DNA from 2 places in the Paenarthrobacter sp. AMU7 genome. Region 2 is predicted to be linked to the other one. Evidence: riboswitches for the same ligand, from Rfam matches in the RefSeq annotation. Region 2 holds a riboswitch; the other holds the start of a gene.
What was found. A riboswitch is a leader RNA that binds a small molecule or an ion and turns the genes downstream of it on or off. The one in region 2 is predicted to bind cyclic di-AMP.

Region 1 (11,351 bases), 1.0 Mb from region 2:
GCAGATGCGAAGCGATGGCGTCACCCCTGGCATCGCGGCCAATCGCTGTCAGCAGTCCGGTCTTGACGTCCAATCGGCCCAGACCGAAGGCGACATTGGCCGGCGAGCCGCCGGGATACTCCACCTGCCCATCGGCAGACTGCACGATGTCGATCAACGCCTCACCGACAACTACGACGTCGAGGGGTTCAGGCGCGAGGGAAGAGGTGCCGGTCATGCGGTTCCTGTGTCTGTCGAAAAGAGGATTGACTTTTAGTATCTCTCATCACACACCGCGCCGATGCTGCCTGAGCGGACTAAAGTCAGATCATGCCCGCGAATCTTCCACCCGGCTTGCCCATAGTTCCGGACGGCGAGCGCCCTTCATCGCCGCTCCGGGAACGGAATGCGGTGCACAGTCCTGTTGAGCACACCGCCGCGGACGAAGCCCACAGTGCCGCGCCTTTCGAAATGTCTCCCGAAGAATTTGAAGAGGCCGTCAGCGACGCCCTCCAATTGATCCCACCCAAAGCGGCCAGTGCCATGGACAACGTGGCCATCTTCATCGAAGACGACTACACGCCGCAACCGGGCGAAGATCAGGACACTGTGCTGTTGGGACTCTACGAGGGCGTCCCCTTGACTGAACGCGATTCCTGGTGGGAAGCCGGTTCACTGCCGGACCGGATCACCATCTTCAGGCAGCCGATCCTGGACATCTGCAGCACGCGCGAAGAAGTCATCGATGAAGTCGCCATCACGGTGGTCCACGAGATCGCGCACCACTTCGGGATCGACGACGACCGTCTGCACGAACTCGGCTGGGGCTAGCCTTATAGACATGGGGCACGACCACAACCACTCACACGGAATCACAGCAACCGGCAAGCATCGGAAGCGGCTCATCGCCGTCCTGGCCATCACCCTAGGCGTGGTGGGCATCCAGGTGGTTGGCGCCGTCGTGTCTGGTTCCTTGGCTTTGCTGGCTGATGCCGGCCACATGCTCTCTGATGCCGCGGGCGTCTTCATCGCGCTGATGGCGGCTTGGATTGCCACCCGTCCAGCCAGTGACCAGCGGACGTACGGGTACCAGCGGGCTGAAGTACTGGCTGCCCTGGCGAACGCATTGATCCTCATCGTGATCGCGGTGGTGATCATGATCGAAGCCATCCGCCGCTTCGGGGAATCCCCGGAGATCCATACGGACGTCATGCTGTGGGCCGCTATTTTGGGTGCCGTGGCCAATCTTGTCTCGCTCCTGATCCTGCAGGGCGCGCAGAAGGAAAGCCTCAATGTGCGTGGTGCCTACCTTGAGGTCCTCGGTGACCTTCTGGGCTCCATTGCGGTCATTGTGGCGGCCATCGTCATCATGACCACAGGCTTCAGCGCTGCCGACCCCATAGCATCGGTGTTGATCGCAGTGATGATCATCCCCCGCGCCTGGCATCTGCTTCGCGACGTGGTGGACGTCCTCTTGGAGGCCACGCCGAAGGGCGTGGACGTGAACATGATCCGCGAGCACATCATTGCCGTGGATGGTGTGGTGGAAGCCCACGACATCCACATCTGGACCATCACTTCCGGCGTCCCCGTGTTCTCAGCCCACGTTGTGGTGGAAGACGAAGTCCTCAACGCCAGTGGGGCGGACAGCATCCTTGACCAGTTGGGGTCCTGCCTCGGCCGTCACTTCGACACCGAGCATTGCACCTTCCAGCTGGAGCCGGTGAGCCACTCGGAACACGAGTCGCACCAGCACGCCTAGCTGGTCCCACCACCCGCGCCCTCAACCGCCACCGTCCCTGCGGCGCCGTCCACGGTAACGCGTTGACCCGTGCTGATTCGCGATGTGGCGTCCGGAACCCCCACGACGGCGGGGATGCCGTACTCACGGGCCACCACCGCGCCGTGGGAGTTGGGCCCACCCATCTCCATGACCAACCCTCCGGCCGTGAGGAACAACGGCGTCCAGCCGGGGTCCGTTGACGGTGCTACGAGGATTTCTCCGGGAGCCAAGTGCGCGCCAACGGGGTCCATGATGACTCTCGCAGGAGCTGTGACCTGTCCCGTCGACGCCGGACTGCCAGACAAGGTGCCCGGGCGCTGGGGCCCGCTGATCCCGGGTGCGGCTTCCGGTTCGGTGCCATCTGACATCAGCACCCTCGGTATGCGCCTCCGCAGCAGTTCCTGCCCATAGGCGGCGCGTCGCTCAGCAACCAATTCCTGCAGGTCATCTCCGGCCAGTGCGGTCTCGGCTTCGTCGAGGTCCAGGAAAAAAATGTCCTCGGGGCGTTCGATCCGGTGCGCTGCGGCAAGCTCATTGCCGATGAGAAGCAACTGCTTCCGCGCAACGGATAGACCCAGGACCAGGTTGTACTTGGGCAACTCGCGCAGTCCAGCGAACCTCCGTGTGCGATCCAACGCCATGCCAACCACCGCCGCGTGCAACGGGCTCTTTGTCCTGGCCCGCGCTACGAAACGCGCTACCTGTTCATCGGCGTCGCGGGCTGCCCGCGTGAACTGCTGGTCCGGCGTCTCGGAGCCGTCCGCGAGCCTCAAATAGTTGGTGACGACGCCAAGAATGTGGGTGGGATCGTCTGACCAGCGCGGCATGCCCAGGTCGATCTCGGCGACGGCCCGGTGCCCGAAGGTGCCCAGGAACGAGCTCAATCCTGTTTGGGCAACGGCGGGGAGCTTTTCGTCCCGATACAGTTCCGTCAGTTCGTCCGCCGTTCGACCGGTCATGGAGGCAACGGCGTCGGGGTCTTTCCTCATCTGCGCCGCAAGCTGCCACAGGGCCAGGTCCATCTCGGTAGTGACGTTGTTGGGAAGGCCACGGATCACCGTTTGGAGTTCGCTGTACGAAGCTCGATCCCCCAGGAGCTTCTTGGTCAGCGCCAGCATGGCGAAGCCCAGCGCGGGAAGGGGCAGCACCTGTGGGACGGTGGCAAAAACTTCTTCCCCGAGGATTCGCTGGACGTGGCCGATCCGCTGATGGGCTGTTGCTTGCTGCGGGACGGCCAAGGTGCTGCGCAGATCGGAGCGGAGTTTCTCCACGCGTTTCAGTGCCGATGCCGGGCGGAACAGGCCACGGAACAGCGACTCAGGAACCCGGTACTTGGCCGCAACCGGAGCAACGTGGCGAATCAGTTTCAAAGGAGTCCTGGTGGTCACTGTGAAACGTGGATCGTCAAAGAGGCCACGTATCAGAACGGCCGAGCGGGCCTCCATGAGGTCGAAAACCCGGGGCACGATCGCCCGGCCGACCCTGCTCCGCACCACCGCCGTGAGGTCGAAGAAGATGCGCTGCCCCGCCTCGTAGTACGGCGACGGGCCGGACCGGGGATCCGGAACATCGAATGCCGCGGTCCTGGCGACGGAGGAAGCGATGAGCCGGATCGCGGCCAAACCCATGGGGGTCAATGGTCGGGTGAGGCCCTGGGCGAGGCTGAAGTTCAGGAAGGCGTGCTCGCCCGGAACGGGAGGGACGCGCGTGGTTTGCGGGTACAGGGTAGTGATGGGCCGTGCTTGGGTGAGCCACAATTTTCCCTCATGGTCCATGGCCCACTCGGTGTCCTGCGGGGCTCCGTAGTGCGACTGGACCTCGCGTCCCAAGTCCACGAGTTCCAACACCTGGTGATCACTGAGGCAGGGCTGAGGGTATACATCGCCGGGTTGGTCCGGTGAGGACCCGGTGCTGCGTTCAATGCGTTCCGTGCCACCGCCAGGGATCGCCTTGATCTCCACTTTCCTGTCCCCTACGGTCCTTTTCACTATGGCACCGCGACGAACATCCACCACGTATTGATCCGGATTCACGGCTCCGGAAACGACAGCCTCTCCCAAGCCTGGGCTGGCGTCAATCACTGTCTCGTGCCGGTTTCCCGTCACCGGGTTGGCAGTGAACATGACTCCGGCGACAGCTGAGTCCACCATCTCCTGCACGACTACAGCCAAGGTGACCGATGCGTGATCGATCCCGTTGACGGTCCTGTAAGTCACGGCACGGTCTGTCCACAGGGACGCCCAGCAGCGGCTCACAGCCTCCAGGACAGAGTCAGCGCCCACCACGTTCAGGAAGGTGTCCTGCTGACCGGCGAAACTCGCGAAAGCCAGGTCCTCCGCGGTAGCTGAGGACCTGACGGCAACCGGGACGTCCTCCCCCAGCTGCTGGTAGGCGGACTGCACCGCTTCGGCGATACGGTAGGGAATGCCGGCGTCGAGCACCAAGGACCGCGCGCGGGCGGCAAGCCCGTTCAGCTGGTCCAACTGGTCCAACTGGTCCAACTGGTCCAACCGGGAAGCGTCCGCCTCCTTCAGTGCCGCAAGGACCTCGTCCAGGCCAATGGCCGAAAGGGCATGCCGGTAGGCATCGGTGGTCAGGCAGAATCCGGGTGGTACGGGCAGTCCGGCACGGGCAAGCTCGCCCAGGTTGGCTGCCTTTCCTCCCACCTCCGGAAGCATGGCCCCACTGATGCCGGCGATGTCCAGAATAAATTCCCCGCTGGGCTGTTGGACATCCATGGCGCAGTGGTTCCCGCGGCCTAAGCTGCGCCGAGCATTGGCCCAAACTTGTGACGGTCGGCCAGCCGGGGATCTTCACGATCCGGAACAACCAGCACAGGACCCTTGGCATGGTGGAGGACGCCGTCCGAGGTGGAACCGAGCAGCATGCCCGCGAACCCGCCGCGGCCGCGTGTTCCCAGAACCACCAGTTCGACGCTGCGGCTGATTTCCACCAGCACGTCCACCGGTGAGCCGTCCCGGAGGTCCGTCTCAATGGGAAGCTGCGGGAAGTGGCTCCTGAGCCACGCAACACCGGCGTCAAGCTGCACCCTGATATCCGCAAAGAGGGCATCGCGGTCCAACGGAGCCGGCACCCAAGCCAGGGAACCGCTGTACTGCGGAACAGCGCAGATGACTCGGAGCTTGGCTCCCATGCGCTGCGCTTGCTCGGCCGCTTCGAGCACTGCCACCCGGGCTTGCTCGGAGCCGTCGACGCCCACTGCGACTACGTTTTCCACCGCGCGGGGGCCAGCTTTGGCGTGCTCGGCTTTGATGTGCTTGTCTTCCGTGTTTTCGCCGAGACGGTCGGCGCAGTACAGCGGGACCGTGACGGTGGGGCATTTGGCGTGGGCAGGCAATGCGCTGCTGACAGATCCCAAAAGGCGTCCAACGAAGCCCCCGCGGCCCCGGCTGCCAAAAACGAGGAGTGCGGCATCTGCCGAGAGATCAAGGAGGACACCGGCAGCGTCGCCGTTCTCCACTGAAGCGTCAACCTCGATGGCGTAACCGGAGATCTTGTCCATAGCCTGTTTCACGATCGCGTCCGCCCCCTCGCGGATCACCGAATCATCCACAGTTGCATAACCGCCGTCCAGGCCTGATGCGGCAAAGATAGGTACGGAGTAGGCCGTCACGATGTGCAAGGGCAGCTGACGGCGTTCGGCTTCACGTGCCGCCCACACCAATGCACACTGCCCGTGCTCTGAACCGTCAACTCCAACGACAATGCCTCCTGGCGCCACTGCGTGGTCCTGGCCGTCCTGTGGCTCTTCATTGTGCCTGCTGTGCTGGTCCATGGGGCCCGCCTCTCCACCTGCTGCTTGATGTTCCGGCCATTCTGCCAGAGGTTCTCCGGCTCGGATTCCCTCCTGGCGTCAATGTCAATGGCCCGGGCAGAAGAAACCTGGAAATTCCTTCTCCCAATGCCAACTATTCTCGGTCGGCAACGCCGAATCAAGGTGACTTTGGGCTATGTGTATAACGGTCCGGGCTCGGTTCCCGGGTGCGCATTTTGCGCTGGGGATGAACAACGCGAACACGCGGACCCAGGAGGCTATCCATGGCAGAAAAAGTTCGGTAGTGTTCGAGTCACCGAATGGCCGGCAACCGTGTTCCACAGCACACTCCGGCCATTTATTGCGGCCGCTTGGGGAACTCGGACGCGACCCCATGCGATGCCTAATGGCACACACGTCAAGGAGGAACCAAGCAGTGTCACTCACGCCTGATTCCGCCACGGAACGCACCACCACCGTGGTCATCGGAGCCGGCTTGTCCGGCTTGGCAGTTGCCAGTGAGCTCAGCCGCTACGGCGTGGGCTCCATTGTGGTGGACGGGTTCGGCACGTTGTCCGCAACGGGTCCGTCAGTCCACACCGGAATGCTCCAACGCTGCGATGCAGCCGATCCCGCAGCCATGCAGGAGCGCAACGAGATCCTCCGCCACCTGCGGAACTACGCCGCAAGCCATCACCTGGATGTCCGCAGCACCACACGGGCTGTCCGCCTCGATTTCCTTGGCTCCGACCCTTCCCAACAGATCGGCTATGGACTGGCCGCCAGCATGACCACTGCCGGGCTCAGGACGGGGCTCCACGCCTCCGGCCCCCTCGAGTCCACCCGCCGCCAGTGGGCCGTCCACACTGCCAACGGTGTTCTTCTGGCCGACCATATTGTGGTCACGCGCTGCGCACAGAGCCAATTGCGCCGAATGCTGGCGGAACTCGGCATAGCGATCGGCCAAAACCTGGTGGCCGCAATGCGGGCCGTCGGGATGCACCTTGTAGGAGTCGGCGAGCTCATTACGCCCACACCGAAGGAAGTACTTCGGCAGGCAAAGGCTGTAGGCCAGGCGATATCGTCCAAGGTGGCCCTCCCTGCAGGGCCGGGCATCGCCACCGCTTAGCAGATCAAACCTGGCTGCGAACTATTCCGCACATAACTTAACGCCAAAGGCCGGTGCCCTCGAAGATGAACTCTTCGAAGACACCGGCCTTTGAACTGAAGCGTGAGGCTTATGCGCCAGCGCGTACGTAGGTCAGGGGACCCGTTGCGGTCAACCAGCTGATCGGGTGGATACCCGTCTGGTTGCCGTTGATGCCACCGCTGATGGCCTGGCCGTTGCCGATGTAGATGGCGACGTGGCCGGACTGGGCGATCATGTCACCGGGCTGGGGTGAGCTGACAACCTTGCCGTAGTTCATGAACTGCATGGGACCGAGGTCGCCAACGGGGATGCCTGCGGAGCCGAGTGCGCGCTCCACCATGGCGGTGCAGTCCTGCATGATGCCGATCTGGGCGTAAGCCGAGGCAACCATGGCGGCATTGACGCCACCAACAGCCGGAGCAGCAGCAGCCGCAGGAGCGGGAGCAGCAGCGGCCGGAGCGGCTGCAGCAGCCTTGGCAACAGGAGCCTTGGCGGCGGCAGTGGTGACTGCTGCCTTCTTGGCGACAGGAGCCGGAGCAACCGGTGCAGGCTTTTCGATAACCGGAGCTGCAACGGAAGCAACAGCGGGGCGCTCGAAGTTGACCGTAGCCGTAGCCAGGGCGGTAACAACCTGGGTGGGAGCGTCGGCCGAAACGGTCTCAGCGACCGTGGCCGGGCTGGAATCCCGCTGAACCGGAGCTTCAGCAGCGTGAGCTGCAATGGAGCCGGTCAACACAAGGCCCGAGGCTGCTGCGATAACAGCTGCCTGGCGGCCAGCGCCGGAAGCGTTGCTGGCAACTGCCTTGGAGATGGAGATGAACGGATTAGGACGTACGCTGTCCGCCTTACGACGGCCGCGAAGAATGCGTGAAGACATGAAAGAGCCTCTCCCGATGCCTGCGAGGTTAGCTGTCGGATTCGGATGGGAGTCACCCGGCCACTATCTCCCGCTGTTCAGCGGAAGCATCGTGACTTCACCCCAAGGCACGCTCGAAAGCGGCCCAAAATGGGTTCCCCGTCTCTGCCGTAAGGTTTGTCTGCGAACGGATTCCGGACTGCGGCAGAGCTAGGCAATCAGACCGGAAGTGCCCGCTACGTGGAACAGGCACAGGTACCACCGTACGCGATGATCACGCGGAAGTCACATTTAAGTAACGAGAAGTACGCTTCTGGCGTGTCGCAGTAACCGTTTCGAGATCTTCGCAGCTACGTAGAAAACCCCGTTATTCCGCGGGAGAAGGGCCCTCAGGGTCGTTCGAAGCAGCCAGTTTCCTGCGGGCAGTAACAGCCAGAAAAATAACGAGACCAACAGCAACAACCGCCAGGCCCACGATGCTCCATGGGAAGGGCTGGGAGGCGTCGGCCGCGGGCTCGCTGTTGCCGGTTCCCGACGCCGCAGAGCCCGGGGCCGCGGTTCCCGCCGTCGGCACCGCCGCTGAAGGTGTCGAAGCGGACGGAGCCGATGCGGACGGAGAGGCTGCCGCCGGGCCGCTGGCCGTCGTCGTGCTTCCTGCGGTGGCCGTGAAGGTAAAGGTGCCCTCGATGGGGTGCGAATCGCTGCTGACGACGCGCCAGACCACCGTGTATTCGCCGGCCGGAGCGCCTTCGCGCAACTTCTGGACCGCCTGGTTGTCGATGATTTCCACCGGGCCGTCGGCCCAGTTTTCGCCGCCCGCAGTGACCGTGACGCCCGAACCGATGGCGAGCGGCCGGTTGTTGAACGTGATGGAAACCGACGCCGGGACGTCCGTGACGCTGGTGCCACTGGCCGGCGTCGTGGATTCAGCGACGTCGTGGGCGGACGCCGGCGCCGCAGTAAACAGCAGGGCGGACGCGAAGGCAAGAGCAGCGACGACGGCGGCCAGAAGCGGGCGGATGGTACGCATGGGGCGGTTTCTCCTAGTGTTGGCTTCCTTACAGACTAGGCGAATCGTCCGGAGCGCCCGCACCGGACCGCATAGGATTTGAGGGCACACTCCCCCCGATCCCCGGAGTCTTTCATGCTTAAGCAAGGTTCTGCAGTAGACCGCTACTTCAAAATTACTGAACGTGGATCCACGTACTCGCGGGAAATTCGTGGCGGCTTCGCAACGTTCTTCGCCATGAGCTACATCGTGGTGTTGAACCCGCTGATTCTCTCCGGGGCGGATTCCAGTGGGGCATCCCTCGGCTTCACAGCCGTCGCAGCCACGACGGCCTTCGTGGCGGGCATCCTGACCATCCTCATGGGCGCGTGGGCCAAGCACCCATTCGCCGTTGCAACCGGGCTGGGCGTCAACGCCTTCGTTGCCGTCACGGTCGCCTCGCACCCGGAACTCACCTGGCCGGACATGATGGGCCTCGTGGTCCTCTCCGGCATCACCATGCTCATCCTGGTGCTGACCGGTTTCCGTACTGCCGTGTTCAAAGCCGTGCCGGAAGCGCTGAAAACGGCGATCGTGGTGGGCATCGGCCTCTTCATTGCACTGATCGGCCTGGTCAACGCAGGCTTTGTACGCCGGATTCCCGACGCCGCCGGCACCACGGTTCCCTTGGGCCTGGGCGTGGATGGCAAGCTCATGGGCTGGCCTACCTTGGTGTTCGCAGTGGGCCTCATCCTCACCATCGCCCTGGTGGTCCGCAAGGTCCGCGGCGCCATCCTCATCGGCATCGTGGTCTCCACGGCACTGGCAGCCATCCTCGAGTTCACCCTCCACATCGGCCCCAGCTTCGACGGCAAGAACGTCAACCCGCGCGGCTGGTCCCTCGTGGCTCCCACCCTCTCGGAGTGGGGCGCCCCGGACCTGTCCCTCATCGGCAAGGCCAACCCGTTCGGCGCGTTCCAGCACCTCGGTTTCATCGCTGCAGCACTGTTGGCGTTTGTGATCCTCCTCAGCATCTTCTTCGACGCCATGGGCACCATGGTGGGACTGGCCAACGAGGCCGGAACCGTGGACAAAGACGGCAACATCCCCAACGTCGACCGTGTCCTGCAGGTGGACGCCCTCGGCGCGATCGTGGGTGGTGGCGCGTCCGTTTCGTCCAACCAGATCTTTGTTGAGTCCGGCGCCGGCATCGGCGAAGGTGCCCGCACCGGCCTCGCCTCGATCGTCACGGGCGTGCTGTTCCTGGTGGCGATGTTCTTCACGCCCCTCATCAACCTTGTACCCTTCGAAGCCGTGGCTCCGGCACTGGTGGTTGTGGGCTTCATGATGGTCTCCCAGGTGGGCAAGATCGATTGGCAGGACTGGGGTGTCGGCATCCCTGCGTTCCTGACCATCTCCCTCATGCCGTTCACGTACTCGATCGCCAACGGCCTCGGTGCCGGCTTCATCTCCTACGTCCTGATCCGCACCTTCCAGGGCCGCGCCCGCGAAGTCCACCCGCTCATGTGGGCCGTGGCCGCTGCGTTCCTGCTGTTCTTCGGCATTGGAACCGTGGAGGAGCTGCTGGGCGTCAAGTAAGTCTCCTGCGGACCTAAGTCCGGAGTTTCAGACACCCGCCTGCTGGGAAAGCTGGTTTTCGTGTGCCCGTTCGGGTGTGCTTGAAGCATGGAAACCAGCATCACCCTCGCCGTAGACGTCAACCCTGGGCCGTGGAAGGGCCGCTTTGACGGAGACGGCACTGAACACCGCCGCTGGTGGCAGGCAGTAGCACCCCTGACGTCGCCCGCGCCCGCAACTGCCTCGCGTCCCGCCGTCGTGCTTGGTTTTTGCAGCGATGCCGGAGTGCGCCGCAACCAGGGCCGGGTCGGTGCTGCTGCGGCTCCCGCTGCCATCCGCACGGCGCTGGGTCCGCTGGCGTTCCATCTTGACCGGGACGTGTTCGACGCCGGTGACGTGGTGGTGGAGGAGGACTCACTGGAAGCCGGCCAAGAGCGCGCCGGACGCGCCATTACGGAACTGCTCGACGCCGGAAACCTCACCGTGGTGCTGGGCGGCGGCCACGAAACCGCGTTCGCCAGTTATCTTGGCGTGGCCGGTTCGGACACGGTCCGCGGCAAACGGCTTGGTGTCCTGAACCTGGATGCCCACTTTGACCTTCGCGACGAACCCACACCGAGCTCGGGTACGCCGTTCCTGCAGATGGCCCACGCAGAAGCCGCCGCCGGCCGCGAACTGCAGTACGCCGTCGTCGGAATTTCGGAGCCGAACAACACGCGCACCCTCTTCGACACCGCCGATCGCCTGGGAGTGAAGTACCTGCTCGATGAGCTGTGCACGCCGGAGGCAGTAGAGATTTTTGTTGCCGATTTCCTGGCCGGCGTGGACGTGCTGTACCTGACCATCGACCTGGACGTGATGCCTGCATCCGTGGCGCCCGGGGTCAGCGCACCCGCAGCCTATGGCGTGCCTTTGCCAGTGATCAACGCGGTCTGCCGGCAGGTTGCTGCGAGCGGGAAGCTCCTGCACCTGGACATAGCGGAGCTGAACCCGGAGTTTGATATCGATCACCGCACCGCGAAAGTGGCCGCGCGACTGGTGAACGCCCTGCTCGCCTAGCGTTCCCTTTTCCAGCCGCCTTCCTCCGCCTACTCTGTGGGGAGGGAAGGATGGCGATGCGCGGAACTCCTGTGCAGGACAAGTGGGCTTGGGTGGCAGGGCCGATAGCTGTGGCTCTGGGACTCGCAGCGCACATGGTGGCGGGCGGCAGCGCTCCTGCCCTACCCGTCCTCCTGGCCTTCG
Region 2 (11,351 bases):
CAGCGCTTCACGGCCAGGCGCCTTGATGAGTCCACGCGTCCCGGCTAGGCTGGCGAAGCCATCGCATTAGTAAGTTTGCTTATGAAAGGGCTGATCGTGACCACTGGAGATAACAAGGACGAGCAAGGCTTCGGCGCAACCGGCGCCACTGGCCCCTACGGTGCCGCAACGCCCCCGGCCACCACCAAGAATGACGTCAACGCCGACCCCGAATTGCGCCAGGACGAAGACGAGGACCCCGCCGCATCCTCCAACCCCGATCCCCTCGACGGGAACGTCACGGGCTTGGAACCAGGCGGAGGAGTGCCCCCGGGAGAAACCCCGCCGGCCGAGGGCAGCATGAGCAGCGACCAAGGACACGAGGAGTAAGCAACTGCGGGCGCCAAGCTACGGCAGCCCCAGGAGCTCCCCAAGATCGTAATCCGCCGGCTCTTCCAACTGGGAGTAAGTGCAGCTCTCCGGCGTTCGGTCCGGCCGCCACCGCCTGAACTGCGTGGTGTGCCGGAACCGCTCGCCCTCCATGTAGTCGTAGGCCACCTCGATGACCAGCTCGGGACGCAGGGGCACAAACGAGAAATCCTTGCCCGCGCTCCACCGGCTTTGGGCACCGGGCATCCTGGAACCGCCGGCTCCGTCGCCCTGGCTGGCCCACTCACCCCAGGGATGCTCGCCCAGTTCAACCTGATACGGCTCGAGCTCAGCTACCAGGCTTTCCCTGCGGGCCATGGGGAAGGAGGCCACCACCCCCACATGCTGGAGCCGGCCGGCGTCGTTATAAAGACCCAACAGCATGGACCCCACAACTTTCGCGGTCTTGTGCCAGCGGAAGCCGGCCACCACGCAGTCCGCAGTGCGCTCGTGCTTGGTCTTGAACATCACGCGCTTGTTGGGCAAGTACGTCCCATCCAAGGGCTTGGACAGCACACCGTCCAGGCCTGCGCCTTCCAACTGCACGAACCATTCCTTTGCACGCTCAAGGTCCGTGACTGCAGGGGTGACGTAAACGGGCGGCTCCGCCTTGGCGAGCGCATGTTCCAGGATGGCCCGACGCTCCGAAAAGGGAGTGCCCATCAGGTCGTCATCGCCGAGGGCAAGGATATCGAACGCGATCATGGACGCCGGAGTCTTCTCGGCGAGCATCCGGACCCGGCTGTCCGCGGGGTGGATCCGCTGCTGCAGCACCTCGAACTCCAGCCGGTTGCCCTCGATCAGGACAATCTCGCCGTCGATCACGCATTTGTCCGGAAGGTTCTTCCGCAGCGCCTCCACCAGTTCGGGAAAGTAGCGGGTCATGGGTTTCTCGTTGCGACTGCCCAGAATGATCTCATCGCCGTCCTTGAAGACTATGGTCCGGAAGCCGTCCCACTTGGGCTCGTAGTGCCCAACATCGGGGATGGCCGGAACGGATTTGGCGAGCATGGGCGAGACGGGTGGCATCACAGGCAGGTCCATAGACAATGTCTACCTGCCGGTGCACGCGGAAGCTAGTCCCAGGCGATGGATATCTTGGCCGTGGTGGCTGCCGCACCGGGAGCTCCCAGCGCCGGCCCCGAAGCCTAAGTGCCAGGACCCTCTCATCCGGGGAGGCCTACCGTCCGTTATATTAATGTGACTTTACTTTCCGGCTCATGTACCGTCGTAGGGCGACCCGTATCTCCGCTGGGCCGCTTCCGGAATGACGCCGAGCTCTGCCGCATTCCGGAATCCGCCAGACCCGCGGCAGAGGCGGGGGACCCAAAAGTTCCCGGACTTTCCCAAGTCCTTGGGGTGAAGCCGCTACGGCGGCCGGACGGCCTCGTCCGAACCCGACAGCTAACCTCGAAGGCGTTGAGAGGCAACCACCATGTCCCCAACCATGGATCAGCCGCGCCGCGCCGAGACTGAACGCGGGCGCACCAAGCCAACCGGACGCCGTCGGGCCCACCCCAGCGGATCCCCCCTCAGCGCGCAGCCAGACACTGTGGCCGCACCCGGAACGACAAGCACGACGCCGGAGGCCGCCACTGCGGCTATCCCCGCCGTCGCAACACATACCACGCGTGCAGCCGCGCGCGCGGCCGAGCGGGAGCGTGCGGCACGGGCCGTGATCGCGCCTGAAGCATCGGCCTCGCAGCCGGCCCCGGAAACGGCCGCACAGGAGGAACCCGCAACTGCGGCGATTCCCGTCGTGGAGGCAGCACAGGCTGCAGCTCCGGCCTCCACTACGCCAGGGCCTCCTACCGCGGCCATTCCCATCGTGCAGCAGGCCGCCCCGAACCACGGTTCTCAGGAACCCGACACCCCGGAGCCCGTAACTGCCGCCATTCCGGTGGTGGCCGAGTCCGCCCGCACTGAGCCACCGCGGGGCAAGTCCCCTGCCCAGGTCGCGGCGGCCGCAACGGCCTCGGCAGCACTGGCGAGCCGCAAGGATCTCCGCAAACCTGCAGCTGCGCCCACGGCCGCCAAGCCGGGCTTTGGTGGCTCTTCGCCAGGCCGGGAACCCCATACGGTCCTGCGGAAAGCTGCATCCGTCAAACACATGAGCCAGCGCATGGCCGTGGTGGCCGGCGCTCTCGGGTTGCTCCTGACAGCCGGTACCCTGGGGCAGGCCCTCGAGCTGCCATTCTTCGGCCAGGAGACCCCCTCCCAGGAAGCCAGCGGCGCCGACCGGAATTCAGGCTCGGCGACTCCCGCGCCCAGCGCCTCCTACTCAAGGGCATCATCGCCCTCCGCGTCAGCTGCTGCGACGTCGGCAGGCGGCCAACCGGCCACGGTTCCGGAGGCACCCGCACCAGGGTCGCCGTCGTCGGTTCCCACCCCGAAAGTTTCCTTGGCCGACCCCGTATGGGTCCCGTCCGCAGTGCCGTCAACCATCGCCGCGGACCCGGCCACCGCCAGCCCGATCCCCACCCAGCCGGCGCCGGCACCCAGCGAGGCGCCGTCGGACACGATCACCACGCCACCCACGACTCCGACGCCCACAACCACACCGACGGTCACACCCACGCCGGCTCCTACCCCCACGCCGACGGGGACTCCCACGCAGACCACCAAACCCAAGCCCTCGGGCAAGCCCAGTGCGGCCACCGCGCCGCAGCCCTCCGGGACGGCACTTGAAGAAATCCTTGACGCGGCAAAGGACACCCTCAAATGAGCACCCGCTTGCCACGCACCACCACGCATGTGGGATGGCACAGCCGGTACTGCAGCAGCAGCCGGACGGCCACGTTCCGGCGTCGATTGGGCCGCTGGAGCTGCCAGCGCCTGAGGCGGCCGTAAAGCAAGACCGTGCCAATGAGCAGGCGCCCGCACCGGGCGCCTGCTCATTGTTCTTGACAACCTCAGATCCGCGGCCGGCCGGCCCAGCGGCGAGCTTTCAAGGCAGCGTGCAATTCGACGCGGATCGCTCCGCTCAACGGGTCAGCGCCGATGAGCTGCCGGATCCGGCCGAGCCTGTTGTAGATGCTGCTCCTGTGGAGATGGAGTTTGGCCGCGACGTCCTGCACTGAACCATCACTGTCATAGAGGAGTTCCAGGACGGGCAGGAGTTCGCCGTTCTTGTCCTGGTCCTCCAGCGTTCGGAAGTGCACGGAACCTGTGTCGTCCCAACCTCCGGGTGCCAGCAAGCGGTCGAAGAGCTGATAGACGCCTACGGACCGGCTGTCCACGAGCTCGCCGAGGGGTTGATCGACGACGGCAGCCTGCGCTGCAACCTTGGACTGCCGGTACGCTCCTGCGAGCTGCCGGATCACCTGGAACGGCTCGCTGATGCCCAGGATCACCCGGTCCACCGCCCTGCCGGAGCGCTTGGCGAGTTCCAGTTGATAGTGGACCAGCACCTGGGCGTGGTCCGCCCGACCACCGGACTCTCGAAACAGGACCACGGAATGCGTCTCCGTTCCGGCGCTGAACAACGCAGCGTTGACGCCGATGGTGGACTGCAGTGCAGCTGTTCGGTGCGTAAGGGTTGCGGCGAGGGGATCGACGTCGGACCTCGCGCCGTCCGCGTCCAGGATGGTCACCAGTTGCCATGGACCGCGGCCTTGGATCTCCTTCCACCCGGCCACGGCCGCCACGGCATTCGATTCGCCACTGCAGGCCGAGAGGAACTCCTGCTCGCGCCTGCGCCGGAATTCCGACTCTGCAGTGTTTGAATCGAGGAGCAAACCCGCCAACAGGTCCAACTCATCACGCACGCCGGGCAACTCGGCGAGTATCGCCGTCGGACTTTGTTCTTCAACGTCCAGCTGGACCCACAAGTAGCCCACGCGGAAGCCGCGCACCAGGAGCGGCACGCAGACGCGGCCCAGCATTCCGAGTTCCTCGTTGGCGGGAACGACGACGGGACGCACCGCCGTGGCGATGCCGTGGGACAGTTGCCACGCGCTGACGTCGCTGGGGACACGCTTGCTGAGGAGGAAGTTCACGCGGACGCGGTCGGCGTGCGACTGGTTGGAGCTGTACGCGAGGAGGACGCCGTCGAGGTCTTCGAGGGACAGGCCGCGGCCCAGCTTCAACGCCACGCGTTCAACGATCTGTTCCACGTCCTGCTGCATCAGGAAAGCGTACCAACAGCAGGCGACACCTGACGCTCCAGGGCTCGACAAATGTCGAGATGCAGAGGTGAAGATCCTTGAGTTTCCGGGGCGCCTCCGCCTGTGCGCGGCAAAACCCATGTCGCCTGCCTCACAGCCGGATTTATTCTGGAATCACAGCCCGCAACACATTTTCGGCCGAAAAGGCCGCTAACGATGGAGCCCACAGATGATCATCGGCGTCCCCAAAGAAATCAAGAACAACGAGTTCCGCGTAGCCATCACGGCCGCAGGTGTCCACGAATTCCGCACCCATGGACACACCGTTCTGGTTGAGCGTGGCGCAGGCCTCGGCTCGGGCATCACCGACGAGGAATACTCGATCGCCGGCGCCGAAATCGTCAACGAAGCTGACGACGTCTGGGGCCGTGCGGACATGGTCATGAAGGTCAAGGAGCCCATCGCGGCCGAGTACCACCGCTTCCGCAAGGGCCTCATCCTCTTCACCTACCTGCACCTCGCCGCAGAACCCGAGCTCACCGCCGAGCTCATCAACTCCGGCGTCACGGCCATCGCTTACGAAACCGTGCAGGAAGGCCGCACCCTTCCGCTGCTCGCTCCGATGTCCGAGGTAGCAGGCCGCCTGTCCGTCGTGGTGGGCGCTTCCTCGCTGATGGCTCCCGCCGGTGGCAAGGGCGTCCTCCTGGGCGGCGTACCGGGTGTCCGCCCGGCCAAGGTTGTTGTCCTCGGCGCCGGCGTTGCAGGAACCAACGCCGCTGCCATGGCGCTGGGCCTTGGTGCTGATGTCACCATCATGGACATCAACATCAACCGGCTGCGTGAACTTGACGCCCTCTACCAGGGCCGCCTGAAGACCGTTGCCTCCAACGCTTACGAGATCGAGAAGTCAGTCATCGATGCAGATCTCGTCATCGGTTCCGTCCTGATCCCGGGCGCCAAGGCTCCCAAACTGGTCACCAACGAGCTCGTTGCCCGCATGAAGCCGGGCTCGGTCCTGGTGGACATCGCTGTTGACCAGGGCGGCTGCTTCGAGGACACGCACCCCACCACCCACCAGGAACCGACGTACAAGGTCCACAACTCGATCTTCTACTGCGTTGCCAACATGCCTGGCGCTGTTCCCAACACCTCCACGTACGCACTGACGAACGTCACCCTGCGCTACGCCGTGGCACTGGCCAACCTGGGCGTCAAGGCTGCCTTCGACCGCGACCCCGCGCTGGCTGCCGGCCTCAATATCGCCGCCGGCCACGTGGCACACCACTCCGTTTCCGAGGCGCACAACCTGCCCCTCGTCAACGACTGGCACACCCTGGTCTCCGCGTAGTTCCAAGGCCTAACAAACACGACGGCGGGGTGCGGCTTCCACACGAAGCCGCACCCCGCCGTCGCGGTTTAACCCGCAACGTTATCCACCCCGGTAGTTCTCCCCATGGCAGCCCTGTTCCGCAGTAGTTATGCTCGGGAGACGCCTGGTGCCACGACTGGTCCGCAGGTTTTTACCAATGTCGCTACGTTCAGGGGATGCGTGATGGGGCTGAGTACATAATGGGGCAGGGACTGGTAGGCGCCGACGTCGGTGATCTCCGCCGACTCTCGGCAGTGATGGACTCCGAAGCTGAGAAGATCACCACACTTCAACAGCAGCTCAATGTGCTCATCCAGAATGGCCACTATTGGCGGGGAAACGATGCCGAGCAATTCCGCAGCAACTGGCACAGCCAGCTGTACGGACGGCTCGGTGCGGCAGCGGTTTGCCTCAAGGACAACGCCCGCGCCCTGAAACTCAATGCCGACCAGCAGGAGCAAGCCTCGCTGGGCGGGGCGGGACGGGGGCTTGGCGACGGAAAGGGCAGAGGCCCCTCAGGGCCGCTGGGATTCACTTTTGATCCCACCACCTTCGGTCCTGTCACTGTGGAAGGCAATGGCGGATTCGACAGTCAGGCATCGGGCGAAACGCACGGATCCATGGGGCCGGGCGGAATCGCGATTGGTGGCTCCGGTGATGCGTCCACTGGCGGTGAGATGACGTGGACAGCGGAATCCGGATACGGGCCGGTGGACACCACTGTCACCAACGAAACATTCATCGGAGCGCGTGCCAACGGCGAGTTCGATGCAAGTGTGCCCTCCGGGCTGCGACTCCCCCATGCCAGCGCCACCGGCGAAGCTTTTGCAGGGGCCGAGAACACCACCACCGTGCGGTCCGACTTCTTCGATGGCTGGGTCACCAACACCTCTACCACGCGAATGATGACCGGAGTAGAGGCCAGCGCACACGCCGAAGCGACCAGCCCATTCCTGTTTTCTGCGGGCGGTGAGGGTTTTGCCGGTCAGAAGGTCACCATGGATAACAAGACCGACTTCGCCGGAGGGCTGTTCTCCCTGGGGCAAGGCGGAGAACTGCGCGCCGGTGCCTGGGCAAGCGCCGGCGAAGGCGAGCTGAGCGTCAAGGGCAGCGAGACAACTGGTACAGCCTTCAGCGCAGGTGCCGGAGCGGAACTGACCGGAAGCCGGTACGTCGAAGTTTTGGGCCAGACGCTGACCCTCAACGCAACAGTTGCCGCAGGAGCCGGGGAGGGTCACTTCTTTACGGCTTCCATGGACGAAGACGGACTGACCCTCGGCGCGGGTGCCAAGATCACTGCGGAGCTGGGACTGGGAGCAGGTGGCCAGATCACCATCAGCCCGTCCGGGTTCGTTGATTCAGTGACCGGGTTCGTCGACTTCCTCAGCAAATAGCTTCCTGCACTGACAGCGCTCCGAAAGGGCTCCCATGACATCGCACCAGGTTTTCCCATCCGCCGAGTTCCCCGCCTACCCCTCCATCAAACTCAACGCGCCCGCGGGATGGTCCCAGCAAGTTGTCCCCGATGCGGTGGGCGCCCTGATGGCACCCGCTGCGGAAGGACGCTACACGGCGAATGTGGTGATATCCGTGTCGCGCCGCTTGCCCGGCTATCAGCTCCAGGACATCGCCGCGTCCGTGGACTCGTTCCTGGACGCCTTGCCGGATGCAGTTCTGCTGGGCACGGAGCCGGTGGTGATCAATGGTCGGGATTGGCACGTACGCGAAGCACGCTACACGCATCCGCAGGCCGGCTCGCTGGCCCAGTTCACCGCCGTCACGGTAGTTCACCACGAGACCGCAGCGGATATTGTCCAGCTGACGGGCAGTTGCCAGCCCACTGAAGGCAACGACGACCTCAAGGCCATCTACTCGCTGGTTGCCAGCGCGGACGTTACGCCAGCGTCCTAGCCTGCTCAATCAGCTTCAGCACCGCAACGGAGCCGTCCGGATCAACAGGCAAGGGAAGCGCCGAGGCTGTGCCGCCGTCGTCGAGCTTTTCCGCCAGAATCCGGTAGAACTCGGGGTAGGCGCCACGCTCTGTGGGGACCTGGATGCGCTGCCCGTTCAGTTCCAGCGTGCCATGGTTTTCTGCGGGTTCGACGCCGTACCGCGCGTCCGTAGGGAGCCCGCCTCCCAGCACGTAGGGCTCCTGGGGGTCGGTGCCGAACTTCACGAAGCCACCCTCGGTGCCGAGGACGCGGAAGCGCGGGCCGTGCAGGTGGCTGGTCAGGTTGATGGTGACATGGCTGACCACGCCGGACTGGTGCCGGAGTGCCAGGAAGACATCGTCATCGACGCTTTCCTGGGGACGGCGCGCCTGGATTTCCGCGTAGGTGACGGTGGCTGGACCAAAGAACTGCAGGCACAGGTCCAGAACGTGGGTGCCGAGGTCGAACAGGACACCGCCGCCGTCTTCCGCAGTAGCACTGGCCTTCCAGGCTTTGGCAATCTCCGGCGCCCAACGCTCCATTCCCACCTCGAACCTGGTCACTGTCCCCAGCGTTCCGGCGTCGAGCAATTTCCTGACGGTGAGCGAGTCGCCGTCCCAGCGCCGGTTTTGGTACACGGTGAGGACCCGGCCCAATTTCGCCGCCAGTCGGATCAGTTCCTCGCCCTCGGCGCTGCGGACCGTGAACGGTTTGTCCACGACGACGTCGAGCCCGGCTTCCAGCGCGGCTTTCGCGAGCGGGAAATGGGTTGCGGGCGGTGTGCCCAGGACGATGAGGTCCAGCTGGTCAGCCAGCGCCAGGATGTCCTCCGGCGTGCTGACAATGGTGGCCTGCGGGTAGCGGTCCTTGGCCTTGGCTTGGCGCGACTCGTCCGAGGTGGAGATGACGGCAAGCTCATATGCAGGGTTGCTGGCAATGAAGGGCGCGTGAAAGACGCTGCCCGACAGGCCAAAACCTGCCACGGCGGTACGGATCGGCTGGGAAGTCATGACCCTAGGCTACCGACCCTCTCTCACATAACAGCCCTTTCACGCCAACCCTCTATCACCGGGTGAGAGAGCGTCCGACCCAAGCACGCGGGACGTGAGAGAGCGTGGGGACGGCGAAGGCCGGGAACCTCCCCGACCCGATGAACAGGTTGGGGATGTTCCCGGCCTTCTGGAAACTACATCTTGGACAACTACAGCGGGGAGGCTACTTCTTGGCGCCCTTTTCCCAGCCGAGGGTGGTCCAGTCCGGAACGTTGGAGAGGCTCTGGAACAGGGACGGGCCGTAGTTGGCCAGACCCTTGCGCACGAACTGGATCTCCGGGCCGTTCATCACGACGCCCATGGAGAAGTACTTCTCCATGTGCTTCTTCTCTACCTCCATGGCGGCCTTGTTGCGCTCGGCGTCATCCGCGATGCTCGAAAGTCGCTTGATCTCGGCATCAAGTTCAGCGTCGCCCAAGCCATTTTCGTTGGTCTCGGAGTCGTAGTACTGCTTCACAGCGTCGGTAGCGTCCGGGCCAACGGTGTACCCGGAGATGGTGACATCGAACTCGCGTGAGCCAACAACCTTGCCGAAGTCAGCGTCGCCGCGCTGGTCGATGGAAACATCCATGCCGGCGGCCTGGAGCTGCTTCTGCAGGGTCTGGGAGGTGGCAGCGGTAGTGGGGTCGTCACCGAAGTTGGTGATCTTGAAGGCGACCGGGACGCCATCCTTCGCCATGATGCCCTTGTCGTTGGCCGTGTAGCCAGCGTCGGTCAAGACCTTCTTGGCTGCATCTGCTCCGGTGTCCTTCACGGGGTAGTTGTCCTGGTAGTACTCGGAGAACGGCATGAGCATCATGGAACCTGAGCTCTCTTCGGACCAGTTCAGGCCGTTGAAGCGGACATCGCGGATGGCCTTGCGGTCGACGGCGGTGAAGATCGCCTTACGCACGGCAACGTCGGTGAGGGCAGGGCGCTTGGCGTTCAGGTTCAAGCCACCTGCGAACAGGCGCTGGCCACGACGGATCTCGGAGTCGGTGGTCCCTTCGAGCTGCTTGTAGCGCCCCAGGGTGCGGCCGTTGGCTGCGTCGATTTCGCCGTTCTTGAAAGCGGCGATGGTTGCACTCGGCTCCATCTGGCGCCAGATGACCTTCTCGAGGACCGGCTTCTGGCCCCACCACTTCTCGTTCGGAACCATGGTGACCGTCTTGGCGGTAGTGTCGTAGTTTTCAACCTTGAACGGGCCGGCCATCCACTCGGGGTGCATGTTGCCCGCGAAACCGGTGTTGAAGGTCTCCGCGGAGTTATTGGCCGGGTGGATCAATCCGAAGAAGAGTGAGTCCAGCGGGTAGACAGGCTGGGTGGTGGTAACAACGACTTCCTTGTCGTTGGCGCCGGCCTCGACCGAATCAACGAAGGCGTAGTTGCCTGCCGTGACAATGTCGATGGCCTTGTCTTCACCCTTCAACATGTTCCAAGTGTTCTGGAACGTCTTGACGTCGATCGGTGTGCCATCGTTCCAGGTGGCCTTCTCGTTGACCTTGATGGTGATGGTCTGCTTGCCATCCTTGACTTCGCTCTTGACCTCTTCACAGAAGTCCTTGTTGGGCTCTGCCTTGCCACTGAAGTCCAGTTTCCAGCAGCCACCGATGCCGCCGCTGCTGATGGCAGCCGGGTTGACCGGTGTCAGCAGTGCAGAAGTATCCGCGCTGTTGCCGACATTGGAGAAACCATTGAAGTCCGGTCCAATGCTGCCCACGCCCAGGGTGACAGTGCCGCCCTGCTCAAGATCTTTTGCTTCCTTGGCGTTGACGCTGATCAGCTTGCTGATGTCGCCGCCACTTTCTTCTGCCTTCTGCGAGGCCGGACCCGACGGCGTTCCCCCGCCGCAAGCGGTCAGCATGAGCGTTGCTACGAGCGCTACGCCGCCAATCGTCGTGTACTTCTTCATGGTTTGCCCTTCGTGTTTACGACTGAAATATCTTTGCGAGTTGAGACCAGGGATGTATTCAATGCTTCATATGTCGTCAGGCATGCACCACCAGCATGTCGGCATCCAGCTCTCCGTCCGGGAAGAAGCAGGCGAAGTCCTGCGCGCCTTCCTTCTCAGAAGCCAATGGCGGCTCCAGAGTAAGGCACTTCTCCTGCTTTGCGGCAGGTAGTGCGGCGAACACGGGACAACGGGTGGCGAAATTGCATCCCTTGGGAGCATCAAGCGGGCTGGGAAGGTCACCCTGCAGGATTATGCGTTCGCGGGTACGTTCCAGGTTCGGGTCGGGCACCGGGATGGCGGACAAAAGCGCCCGGGTGTAAGGGTGGCGCGGATTGTCGAAGACATCGTCTACGTCGCCGGTCTCCACGATCTTGCCCAGATACATCACGGCAACCCGGTCTGAAATGTGGCGGACCACGGAGAGGTCGTGGGCCACCATCAGGTAGCTCAGCCCCAACTCGGCCCGGAGCTTGTCCAACAGGTTGATGACTCCGGCTTGGACGGAGACGTCCAAGGCAGAAACCGGCTCGTCCAGGACCACGAGCTTGGGAT

Region 1: another riboswitch for cyclic di-AMP. It lies ahead of ABQM86_RS02825 (hypothetical protein); the one in region 2 lies ahead of ABQM86_RS19900 (hypothetical protein).

What each region holds. Positions count from the first base shown of each region.
Region 1 covers NZ_CP165735.1:570,669-582,019, reverse strand. The annotation lists gene ABQM86_RS02855 (carbohydrate kinase) at 1-217, opposite strand, end outside; gene ABQM86_RS02850 (metallopeptidase family protein) at 310-810, shown strand; gene ABQM86_RS02845 (cation diffusion facilitator family transporter) at 821-1,741, shown strand; gene ABQM86_RS02840 (PEP/pyruvate-binding domain-containing protein) at 1,738-4,500, opposite strand; gene ABQM86_RS02835 (universal stress protein) at 4,521-5,558, opposite strand; gene ABQM86_RS02830 (FAD-dependent monooxygenase) at 5,974-6,666, shown strand; gene ABQM86_RS02825 (hypothetical protein) at 6,776-7,564, opposite strand; cyclic di-AMP (ydaO/yuaA leader) riboswitch at 7,568-7,760, opposite strand; gene ABQM86_RS02820 (copper resistance protein CopC) at 7,911-8,573, opposite strand; gene ABQM86_RS02815 (NCS2 family permease) at 8,688-10,130, shown strand; gene hutG (formimidoylglutamase) at 10,218-11,168, shown strand; gene ABQM86_RS02805 (hypothetical protein) at 11,225-11,351, shown strand, end outside.
Region 2 covers NZ_CP165735.1:4,333,905-4,345,255, forward strand. The annotation lists gene ABQM86_RS19885 (alpha/beta fold hydrolase) at 1-26, shown strand, start outside; gene ABQM86_RS19890 (DUF6480 family protein) at 97-369, shown strand; gene ABQM86_RS19895 (ATP-dependent DNA ligase) at 388-1,452, opposite strand; cyclic di-AMP (ydaO/yuaA leader) riboswitch at 1,697-1,841, shown strand; gene ABQM86_RS19900 (hypothetical protein) at 1,844-3,133, shown strand; gene ABQM86_RS19905 (PucR family transcriptional regulator) at 3,321-4,538, opposite strand; gene ald (alanine dehydrogenase) at 4,744-5,862, shown strand; gene ABQM86_RS19915 (hypothetical protein) at 6,060-7,277, shown strand; gene ABQM86_RS19920 (hypothetical protein) at 7,312-7,794, shown strand; gene ABQM86_RS19925 (Gfo/Idh/MocA family oxidoreductase) at 7,778-8,824, opposite strand; gene ABQM86_RS19930 (ABC transporter family substrate-binding protein) at 9,030-10,757, opposite strand; gene ABQM86_RS19935 (ABC transporter ATP-binding protein) at 10,834-11,351, opposite strand, start outside.